DNA from 2 places in the Arthrobacter sp. TMN-49 genome. Region 1 is predicted to be linked to the other one. Evidence: predicted binding sites of a transcription regulator. Region 1 holds the regulator's gene; the other holds the start of a gene.
What was found. The regulator HrcA, encoded in region 1, represses chaperone genes, less so after heat shock. The targets are predictions, from matches to a motif close to TTNGCACTCGNNNNNNNCGAGTGCNAA.

Region 1 (5,645 bases):
GCCACGGCCGCTGCCGCCATGTCAGGACTCATTGACGCTTCCAGCGCTGTTCAGGTTTCCGTTCTGGTTGACGGCCACACAGGTTTCAACGCCTTTGACCACGTGCCACTGGACAAGCCGCTGACACGTAATCCGGCATTTGTTGCGCCCGTCTGGATTATTGACCCGGCCAACGGGTCCGTCCATCAGAACCTGCCGCTGAAGGTCAAGGGGCAGGGCGTCTCAGCCACGGGTAACCTTGCCTGGTCGCTGGCCCACCTCACGGACGGCGAAGTCGCCGACACTTTTATGAGCGGTACCGTTTCCGTTCCGCTGGGCCCGAACGAATTGGGCGAATTTGGCTTCAGCCTTGTCCCACCGCCCGGAAGTTACCAGCTCTCCGTCTACGTGGTGGACCCGCTGGTACCGGGGCGGCAGATTGGTTTGGACACCAAAATCGTCACCATCAACCAGCCCTAGCCGGCGCTACTGGTGGGGGCGGGTGATGGGCCCACGCGCCCGAGGGTTCCCTGGCCGAGGAACGAGGTTAGGGAGGGTGCGGGTGGAGCCACAACCGCGAGGGACCCGCGGGGCAGACGCGCCAGCGGCTGCATCGTGGGAGCGGTTGTGGACTACCAGCGGCCCAGCTCTTGGCTGAGTAAGACTACTGCCGCCGGTCCGGCGGTGGAGGATCTCAACACATGGTGGCCCAGCAGGGCTTTCTGCGCCCCGGCCGCCAGGAACGCCTGCACCTCTGCGTCGCTCATGCCGCCTTCTGGCCCCACGATCATCAAAACGTCCAGGGGCGTCCCCGAGTCCAAGGAGTCCTGCGCGGTCTTCCACGCCCGCACCACCAGAGCCAGGGAATCTGTGGCGTCCTCATGCAAAATCAGGGCCAGGTCGGCGGCTTGGATCTGTTCACAAATGCCGGCGGTTCCCACCAGCGCACCTACCTGCGGCACGGTGGCCCGCCGAGCTTGTTTGGCCGCGGCGGCAACCACCTGTCGCCACTTCTGGGGACCTTTAAGCGCCTTGTCCATTTTCCAACGAACTATGGAACGCTCGGCCTGCCACGGAACAACCGCATCAATTCCCAGCTCGGTGGCCGTCTCGATGGCGAGTTCGTCCCGGTCGCCCTTGGCCAGTGCCTGAATGAGGGTGAGCCGAACGGTGTGGACCGGTTCGGCCACAACCGCGGCCACCTGCACCGTCAGCACACCCTGCTCCGCGTTGGTGACCGAACAGACCAGACGCAACCCTGCGCCGTCGCACACGTCAACCGGCTCACCTGCAGTGAGCCGCTTGACCGTGACGGCATGCTTGCCTTCGGCACCGCCCAAGGAGAACGTGGAGCCCGGGCCAAGGCCCACGAGCTCGGCGGGGGTGGCGTAGAAGACAGGGTTGCTCATGGGCGCTAGAGGTTGCCGAGCTTGTCGCGCAGTTTCGCGAACATGCCGCCGCTGGAGACAAGTTTGCCTTCGCTGAAGGTTTCCCCGCGCAAGGCAGCCAACTGCTTCAGGAGCTCCTCCTGGGCGGCATCGACCTTGGTGGGTGTTTCGACATGGATGTGAACCTTGAGATCCCCGCGGCCAAAACCGCGCAGATGCGTCACACCCAAGTTGCGCAGGTTGATGACTTCACCGGCCTGAGCGCCCGGCTTGATGCTGATGGGCTGTTCGCCGTCGAAGGTTTCAAAGCTCAGCTCGGTGCCCAGTGCCGCAGCAGTCATGGGAACGCTAAGTGTTGCGTGCAGGTCATCGCCTTCACGCAGGAAATTGGGGTCATTGTTGACCTTCATCTCCACATAGAGATCGCCGGCCGGACCGCCGGCCGGACCCGCCTCGCCCTGCTGGGCCAGTTGGATGCGGGTGCCCGTGCTGACACCTGCCGGAACCTTGATGGTGAACGTGCGGCGGTCACGTACGCGGCCTTCGCCCATGCACTCGTTGCACGGGTCAATAATCATGGTGCCAAAGCCCTGGCAGGAATTACAGGTGGCCAGCGTCATCACATTGCCCAGGATGGAGCGCACGGGGCGTTGGATCTGGCCGCTGCCGTGGCAGACGTCGCAGGTGGTGGGTGAGGTGCCCGGCCGGCAGCAGCTGCCTTCACAGGTGCCACACGTGATGGCCGTGTCGATTTCCAGCTTCTTGTTGACGCCGAACACTGCCTCACGCAGGTCAATGCGGACGGTGATGAGCGCGTCCTGGCCACGGCGCATGCGCGACGCCGGCCCACGCCCGCCACCGCCTCCGCTGCCGCCGAAGAACGTCTCGAAGATGTCCTGGAAGGCGAAACCCTGGCCGTCAAAGTTGCCGCCACCGCCACCGCCGCCGTTGTCGTTGCCGTTTTCGTTGCCCGTGGTGTCATAGACACGGCGCTTTTGCGGGTCTGAAAGGACCTCGTAGGCGTGTGTCACGGTCTTGAAACGGTCCTGGGCATCCGGGGCGTCATTGACGTCGGGGTGCAGCTTACGCGCCAGTTTGCGGTAAGCCTTCTTGATCTCCTCGGCCGTTGCGTCGCGGGCGACGCCCAATGAATCGTAGTGATTACTCAAAGTGTTGCTCTCTTCAGTGGAATCGGTGGCCGCTTAGCCGGCCAAAATTCTAGACAGGTACTGCGCCACGGCGCGTACGCTGGACATGGTGTTGGGGTAATCCATCCGGGTTGGGCCCACGATGCCAAGCTTGGCAGTTTGGCCCGGCCCGTAACTGCTGGCCACAACTGACGCCTCAGCCAGCGAATCGTGGGGGTTCTCGCGGCCAATGACCACTGCCATTCCCAAGGAATCTTGTGCCATCGCCTCCAAAAGGCGCAACAGCACAACTTGTTCTTCCAAGGCATCAAGGACAGGGCCGATGCTGAGCGGGAAGTCGTTGTTGGATCGGGCCAGGTTGGCCGTCCCCGCCATAACGATTTTGTCTCCGCGCGCATTCCCGGCCAACAGCACCAAGCCTTGGGCCAGGCGCAGTGCCGGTCCCTGCTCGGGCAGTTGGACAGTCAGCGGTATCCTGGCCACAGCTTCAGGCAGACTTGCCACCGTCAGTCCGTGCAAGCCGCTCAAGAACACTTGCCGCAACCCAGCCAACATGGCGTCGTCAACGTTTGCGCCGACGTCGATCACGTTCTGCTCAACCTTGCCCGAGGCCAAAATCAACACCACAAGAACCTGGCGTGCTGCCAGGGAAACAAATTCAATGTGGCGCACTGTGGCACCGCCCGACCGCGGGTACTGCACCACCGCCACCTGATTTGTCAGATGGGCCAACGTCTTCACTGTCCGTTCCAGGACATCGTCAAGATCGGTGGCACCCTCCAACAACGCGGCAATGGCGCGGCGTTCGGCGGCAGAAAGTGGTTTGACGGCGGACAGCTGGTCAACAAACAGCCGGTAACCCTTGTCCGTGGGTATGCGTCCCGAGCTGGTGTGCGGGGCGGCAATGAGGCCTTCTTCTTCCAGCGCCGCCATGTCGTTGCGGATGGTGGCACTGGAAACGCCCAAGTGGTGCCGTTCAACCAGCGCCTTGGAGCCAACGGGTTCGCGTGTGTGCACGTAGTCTTCAACAATGGCCCGCAGGACCTCCAACTTCCGTGGTTCACTCATTCCCGTCACCTCCTTTCAATGGCGCTGAAATCTCTTGGCAGCACTGCGTGTACTGCCGGCCGTGGTGCTCCGCCCGACGGGCACAGGTCTGTGCCGCTACCGGGGCGGGGCTAATACGAGCCGTTAGCACTCTACCCAACCAAGTGCTAAGTCTAATACTTTTTGTCCCGCCCCACCCCTGGCACTGTGACCATGGCGAACCGGAACTAGTGTCCCTTCTGCGGTTAGCATGGGTTTTCACAGCTGCAGCGTTCGCCATGAGCGTTGCCCCGAGAATGAAGAGTCAGGTTTTAGCGTGGAATTCAACCAGTGGGGTCCCCAAGATTTGAGCGCACCGCCCGTGCGGACACTGCCAAAGGTGGAGGCCGTTTCCGGGCTGGTGGTTGAAGACCAGCAAACCGGCTGGGTGGGTGCTGTTGTCCGGCTGGAAAAATCTGGCGGCATGCACATTGTGGAGCTTGCTGACAGGCGCGAAAAAATCAGGGCGTTCCCGCTGGGTTTTGGGTTCCTCTTTGAAGGCGAGGCCGTTGAGCTCATTGCCCCGCGCCTTGTGGCGGCTAGGCAAACCCGGCTCACAGCCTCAGGCTCGGTGAAGGTTGCCGACACCCGCGCCAAGGTGGCCAAGGCCAGCCGCATCTGGGTGGAAGGCAAGCACGACGCCGAACTCGTTGAGAAAGTCTGGGGAGACGATCTGCGCGTTGAAGGAATCGTGGTTGAGCCGTTGCGCGGCATCGACGATCTGGCCGCCGCCGTGGCAGATTTCTCCCCCGGCCCGAACCGCCGCTTGGGTATTTTGGTGGACCACCTGGTGCCGGGATCCAAAGAATCCCGCATTGTGTCCAATCTCATGAAGTCAACTGGCACACACAACAACGTCTTGGTGGTGGGCCACCCGTACGTGGACGTGTGGCAGGCCATCAAACCGGCCACCTTAGGCATCCCGGCGTGGCCTGTTATCCCGAGATCTATGGAATGGAAGCTGGGCATTCTGAAGGCCTTTGGCTGGCCCCACAGCACTGCCGAGGACATTGGTCTGGGATGGCAACGGCTGCTGTCCCGGGTGAATTCCTATGCCGATTTGGAACCATCGTTGTTGGGTCGCGTGGAAGAAGTGATTGACTTCCTCACAGCACCCGTATCCTAGAGAGTGGCCAGCGATATGTTGGCCAGTAGTTTCGCTTTTTGAAAGGCTTGTCATTGTGAGTCATCCGGTAACCCAGCAGAATGGTCCCGTCAAGCCGCCACTCACCCCATCAGAAGACAAGCAGTGGGCGTTTATGGCCCACTGCGGCGGCATTCTGGGTTGCGTTCCGGCACTGTTGATCCACAGGTATGTGGCCCCCCGTGGCCGATTCACCGCCCAGGAGTCCCTTGAGGCCCTGAACTTCACCTTGCCACCCACAGCCATCGCCGTGATGCTGAACCTGCTGGGGTTTGTTTTGACGTTCTTCAACCCGCAGCTCGGCACGGTGTTTTTCCTGCTCGCACTGCTCGTGTGGGCGTTCCTGACAGTCTTCTCCGTCATTGGCGCGGTAAGCGTCAACAAGGGACAGCCGTACCGCTACGCCTTGAACCCGCGCCTGCTGAAGTAACGCCAAACTCAAGTAACCCGAACTGACCCGCAGAAAACGGCGAAAATCGCGCTAAAAGCGCGGATTTTCGCCGTTTTCTGCGGGTCAGTTCGGGTTGGGGGCTAGTCCAGGAGTGCCCGTGTCACGGCGTCGCCCAGGAGGCGGCCCTTGAGGGTGAGCACCAAGGTGCCGGCGAAGGCCTTGAGCGGGTCAACCAGTTCTTGGGCGATGAGCCCGGCGACTGCCTTGCGCGCTTCGGGGCTGAGGGTGTTGATGGCCAGCCCCTCGGACAGGCGGGACGTCAGCATGATGCGCTCCATGGCCCGGGTGTCGGCGTCAAGGGTTTCCCGCCCGGCGGCAGGCGACTCGCCGGCATCGAGCCTGTTGGCGTAGGCGGTGGGGTGCTTGACGTTCCACCAACGCACACCACCCACGTGGGAGTGGGCACCCGGGCCGATCCCCCACCAGTCGTCTCCTCGCCAGTACGCCAG
Region 2 (5,645 bases), on a different contig from region 1:
ATCCTGCGAACTGGACCACACCACGCCATATAACAGGCCAAGTTACCGGGCAGATGGCACTCTATTGCCCAAGGGCGAAACCAGCCTAGAGAACCTGCGGCCTCGCTGCCCGTATTGCCACCACGCCAAGGATGACCCGAACACCGGCTGGACTGTGGAGAACATGGGCCCGGGAGTCACAAAGACCACCACCCCCACGGGACGAGTTTATGTGCAGACGCAGGGTGACATTGAGGCCCCGTTCTAGCTTTCCGGGGTGCCTTGGTGGAACCGCAAACGCCACTGCCCGTCCTCGCGCTGCCACAGGGAACTGCGCAACACACTGCCGCGCTGATCGCTGCTCCTGTAGCTCAGCAACGCCGCATCAGCACCCACCGCGGCCAACGCCAGCACCTGAAGCGATGTTACCGAGGGAAGGTCACTACGCATGGAGGTAATCGTCTCATCGCGGCTCCACACTGTTCCGGATGCGCCGATCTCCTCGAAATCAGGATGAAGCAATAGTCCTAAGCGGGTAGCGTCGGCCCGAACCACAGGGTCAAGCAATTCCTTTTCGAAGCTCACTATTTGTTCCAGCCCAGCATCAGCTGCCGGGGTGTACGCGGGATCGGGCACATCCTGAGCGGTTTCGTCAGCCCAGGCATCAAAGAGGTCAAGTTGCTCGGGCTCGGGCGCTGCGACAGTGCCCCGAAGCGGCGCAGCAGGCGTCACGTCGTCGTCGGTGGCGTTGGCGGTCGCCTTGGCGCCGGGAAATCCTGGGCCAGCGTTCGGCGCACGCTTGGCTTGATATGCGGTGGCGGCGGCGCGGGCCCGGTCATCGGCCGCCTCGTTCAGGTCGTGACCGGCATGGCCCTTGACCCATTCGAAAGTGTATTTGCGTCCCACCAGCGCCGCGTCAATCTCCCTGAGCAATTCAAGGTTCAGCACCGGCTTGCCATCTGATTTCTTCCAGCCTTTGCGCTTCCATCCCGGCATCCATTTGGTCACCGAGTTGATGACGTACTGGCTGTCGCACAGAATATGCAGCGGCTCCTCTGGCATATGGGCTGTTGAAACGAACAGGTCAAGGACTGCCATGAGCTCACCCATATTGTTGGTGCCGTGGGGCCAGCCACCGGCCCGCCAGCAGTCATCGTCCACGTACCAAGCCCAGCCAGCAGGCCCCGGATTTCCTAAAGCCGAACCATCGGCTGCAGCAACAATTGTCATAACTCCATACTTTCAGACTCCGCTGACATCTAATTGCCAAAAAGGGCGGCAGCTCTGGCCACCATCTGGGCAAGCAAAAGGCGCCATTGCCTGTAGCGGGGATGGATTTCGCATGCTTTTCGCGAAATCTTACTGCCCGCGGGGCAATGGCGCCTTTTGTTAGAAGACTACGGTGGGGTTAGAAACCGCCCATGCCGCCCATGTCGTCTCCGCCGCCGCCAGCCGGTGCAGCCTTTTCGGGCTTGTCGGCTACAACAGCTTCGGTGGTGAGGAACAAGCCAGCAATGGAAGCCGCGTTCTGCAGTGCGGAACGGGTCACCTTTACCGGGTCGTTGACTCCGGCAGCCAGCAGGTCTTCGTAAACGCCGGTTGCAGCGTTCAGGCCGTGGCCAACGGGCAGGCCGCGAACCTTGTCAACAACTACGCCGGGCTCCATGCCTGCGTTGAAGGCAATCTGCTTCAACGGTGCATCGATGGCGACCTTGACGATGTTGGCGCCAGTTGCCTCGTCGCCGGTCAGCTTCAAGCCCGCGAAAGCCTTGACGCCGGCCTGGATCAGGGCAACGCCACCGCCGGGGACGATGCCCTCTTCAACAGCAGCCTTTGCGTTACGCACTGCGTCTTCGATGCGGTGCTTGCGTTCCTTGAGCTCAACTTCGGTTGCGGCACCGGCCTTGATGACTGCAACGCCGCCGGCCAGCTTGGCCAGACGTTCCTGCAGCTTCTCGCGGTCGTAGTCCGAATCGGAGTTTTCGATCTCGGCACGGATCTGAGCAACACGGCCAGCAATGGCTTCGGCGTCGCCGGCACCATCAACAATGGTTGTCTCGTCCTTGGTGACAACAACCTTGCGAGCCTTACCCAGCAGGTCAAGGGTGGTGTTTTCCAGCTTCAAACCGACTTCTTCAGCAATGACCTGGCCACCGGTGAGGATGGCGATGTCGGCGAGCTGAGCCTTGCGGCGGTCGCCGAAGCCCGGAGCCTTGACGGCAACGGACTTGAACAGGCCGCGGATCTTGTTCACGATCAACGTGGCAAGAGCTTCGCCTTCAATGTCTTCGGCGATGATCAGCAACGGCTTGTTGGAGGCCATGACCTTTTCCAGAACGGCCACAAGATCCTTGACGCTGGAGATCTTGGAGTTCACGATCAGGATGTACGGGTCTTCAAGAACCGTTTCCTGACGCTCGGTGTCGGTCACGAAGTAAGCGGAAATGTAACCCTTGTCGAAGCGCATGCCTTCGGTGAGTTCAAGTTCCAGGCCGAAGGTGTTGGACTCCTCGACGGTGATAACACCTTCCTTGCCAACCTTGTCCAGGGCCTCAGCAATGAGGGCGCCAATTTCGGGATCGCCGGCGGAGATGGACGCAGTTGCTGCGATCTCTTCCTTGGTCTCGATTTCCTTGGCGGAAGCCAACAGCTGCTCGATGACGGCTGCAACAGCCTTCTCGATGCCGCGCTTCAAGGACAGCGGGTCGGCGCCGGCAGCTACGTTGCGCAGGCCTTCCTTGACCAGAGCCTGAGCCAACACGGTTGCCGTGGTGGTGCCGTCACCGGCAATATCATCAGTCTTCTTGGCGACTTCCTTGACCAGCTCAGCGCCGATCTTCTCGTAAGGATCGTCAAGTTCGATTTCCTTGGCGATGGAGACACCATCGTTAGTGATTGTGGGTGCGCCCCACTTCTTCTCGAGAACAACGTTGCGACCGCGCGGGCCCAAGGTGACCTTGACGGCGTCGGCGAGGATGTTCAACCCACGCTCAAGACCGCGGCGTGCCTCTTCATCAAATGCAATGAGCTTGGCCATGGAGGCTTCAGTCCTTTCGGGACAGTCATTTCGGATACAAAATTCTCATTACGGTGCCCGCGACGGACGGACGCGCAGCCATTGATCTCTTTACAGCGGCCGCGAACCCTCACCCAATGAGGAAAGTTCACTACTCCGACGGCGGCTTAACAGCTAGTAATTAGCAGTCACCACCTCAGAGTGCTAACTCAACAATTAGCACTCGGCACCCCAGAGTGCAAGCGGAGCATGCCCTCTGTGCTTCGGGCGAACGGGAACGGGTGCTTACCCGCGGGCAATCCGGCCCGACAAAAAAGCGACACAATCGCCACCACACACGGGCGGCTCTTCCAGCCTCGGCGGCAACAGACTAGCGTGGAGCCTGTAAGTATTCCGATTCGCGCATCCGCAGGGGTCATCTACCGCCTCCCGGCAGGGCCTAACGCCGCAGCACTAGCACCAGGAGACATCATGAGTGAAAATTCAAAGCCCGAACAACCCGGAACCCCGACTAACGTTCCCGCCGGCTATGACAAGCCCGCCACGCCCACCTATCAGACACCCGAAGCCCCGATCGAGCAGCAGCCCGAGGCCCCTACCTACCCGCAAGCCGCACAGGCGCCAACATACCCGCAGCCCGGCGCACCGACATACCCGCAGCCCGGCGCTCAGCAGGGTTACGATCAGCAGAACGTTCAGGCGGGCTACCCGCAGCCGGGCATGCAGCAGGGCTACGGCCAGCAGCCTGCCTATGGCATGGCTTACGGCACCGAGCAGAAGTCCAAGATTGTTGCCGGCATCTTGGGCATCCTGCTCGGATCCTTGGGTATCCACAACTTCTACTTGGGCAAGACCAAGATTGCCTTGATTCAGCTCCTGGTTTCCGTCTTGAGTCTCGGCTTTTTGGCCCCGTTTATGGGAATTTGGGGCTTGGTCGAAGGCATCCTGATCTTGGTCGGCAATGAAGGCTACCGTACCGACGCCAAGGGCATTCCCCTGAAAGACTAGTCCTTCCCACCCGGAAGGCCTGGGCGCAACAGGCTCCGGCAATAGTATGCGGCGCCACCTGCTGGCGCTGAGCAGATAGTTATGGCGAGCAAACCACTTAGGTTTGCTCGCCATAACTGTTTTTGTTGCTGTCTTGCGTGTCGTTAGTTGAGCAACGAGCCCGGGGAGCTTGTTGGCTAGGCGCCGGGCCCCAGCACCACGGCCAACGGGATGCCCAGCTCGGCGGTATCCACCATGCCGGGAATGTTCAGGGCCTTTGACAAGGATTCGGCGTTGGCTTTTTGCTCAATGCCACTGTAGAAAATGACTGACGTCGCCTGCGGCTGCCCAGCCCAGTTGGCCGACTGCGACACCGTCCAGCCCTCGGCTACGACCAGGCCGGAATACCTGCTGGCCAGACCGGAAACACCTGCAGAGTTGAAAATCGCCACCGGAACACTCTTGTCAACCACGGAGTCAGGCTTTGGGGTCGGCTTTGGGGTGGGCGACGGCGATGGCACGGGCGCTTTGGTGGGCGCCTTGGTGGTGGGGGCCGAAGTGGCCGAAGTGGGCGCCGTGGTTGCCGGCGCGCTGCTGCTCTTGACCACTGCGGGCTGGTTCGGCGTGGTGTTGTTGAGCATCTTGGGCATGATGAAAAACGCCAACAACCCTATGCACAACGCCACCACACCAAAAATCATCAAGGGCATCAGCGAACGCCTCTGGAATTCCATGGACGTGCGGTGAACGCCGTGGCGCGCCGATTTCTCATCGATCGCGTCGAATTCATCCCGCGGGTAATTGCTCATAGTGCAGTGGTGTCCTTGTGGGTATTCGTGGTGGACGGGCGCGTCAATTGCCGAGCCGACGTGCGGATCGGGCCTGTTGGCGTGACAACCGTAGTCTACGCAACCGTTTGACCAGCATCGGGTCATGCGCCAACGCAGCCTCCGTGTCGATCAGCGCGTTGAGCACCTGATAGTAGTGGGTTGCTGAAAGCTCAAACATGTCGCGAATGGCCTGTTCCTTGGCACCGGCGTACTTCCACCACTGCCGTTCCAGGCCCAGCATTTGTTCTTCACGTTCGGTGAGCGCGTGCTCGCCCACGCCGTTCCGGGGCGCTGCGGCGTCTTCGGCGGGGGGCTGCCCGTGCTGGCCTGCTTCGACCACAACAGCCCTCCGTTTCCTTTTCTTGCGTTCTCAAGCATGATCCATGCTCTGCTCTGTCCATAATAGGGGCCAATGACAGCCCTGTCATTTGGAAAACTGTGAAAAACTCCCCCGCCGGGCGCTCCTGTGCACTCAAGAGGCGATTGCCCACCATGGCTCACAATGGAGACTATGGACAGCACACCGAGCCTCTTTGACCTGCCGGCACCGGCACCGTGGGACCAGCAGCAATTGCAGGCCTTGGACACCCTGCAAACGGCACCGCTAAGCCAAATGGCTCCCGATTGGGCCGCCGCACTGGCGCCCCAAGACGCCACGCTGCGCGCGTTGGGGGCCATGTTGGCCAAGGAGTACGACGCCGGAACCCGCTTCCTGCCTCATCCCACTTTGGTTTTGCGCGCCTTGGGCACACCCATGGCCGAGGTCAAGGTCCTGATCGTTGGCCAAGACCCGTACCCCACGCCCGGGCATTCGGTGGGTCTGGCGTTCTCAG

Region 2: groL (chaperonin GroEL) is a predicted target of HrcA. The motif match lies at 3,177-3,203, and genes of this name have one in related genera.

The regions. Positions count from the first base shown of each region.
Region 1 covers NZ_JBTNDH010000013.1:89,964-95,608, reverse strand. The annotation lists gene ACX80E_RS08060 (GerMN domain-containing protein) at 1-459, shown strand, start outside; gene ACX80E_RS08055 (16S rRNA (uracil(1498)-N(3))-methyltransferase) at 612-1,388, opposite strand; gene dnaJ (molecular chaperone DnaJ) at 1,394-2,536, opposite strand; gene hrcA (heat-inducible transcriptional repressor HrcA) at 2,570-3,583, opposite strand; gene ACX80E_RS08040 (DUF3097 domain-containing protein) at 3,879-4,727, shown strand; gene ACX80E_RS08035 (DUF4870 domain-containing protein) at 4,783-5,175, shown strand; gene hemW (radical SAM family heme chaperone HemW) at 5,277-5,645, opposite strand, start outside.
Region 2 covers NZ_JBTNDH010000014.1:44,394-50,038, reverse strand. The annotation lists gene ACX80E_RS08360 (HNH endonuclease) at 1-247, shown strand, start outside; gene ACX80E_RS08355 (RNase H family protein) at 244-1,209, opposite strand; gene groL (chaperonin GroEL) at 1,388-3,016, opposite strand; gene ACX80E_RS08345 (TM2 domain-containing protein) at 3,467-4,003, shown strand; gene ACX80E_RS08340 (LytR C-terminal domain-containing protein) at 4,180-4,455, opposite strand; gene ACX80E_RS08335 (hypothetical protein) at 4,445-4,729, shown strand; gene ACX80E_RS08330 (DUF3263 domain-containing protein) at 4,835-5,089, opposite strand; gene ACX80E_RS08325 (uracil-DNA glycosylase) at 5,324-5,645, shown strand, end outside.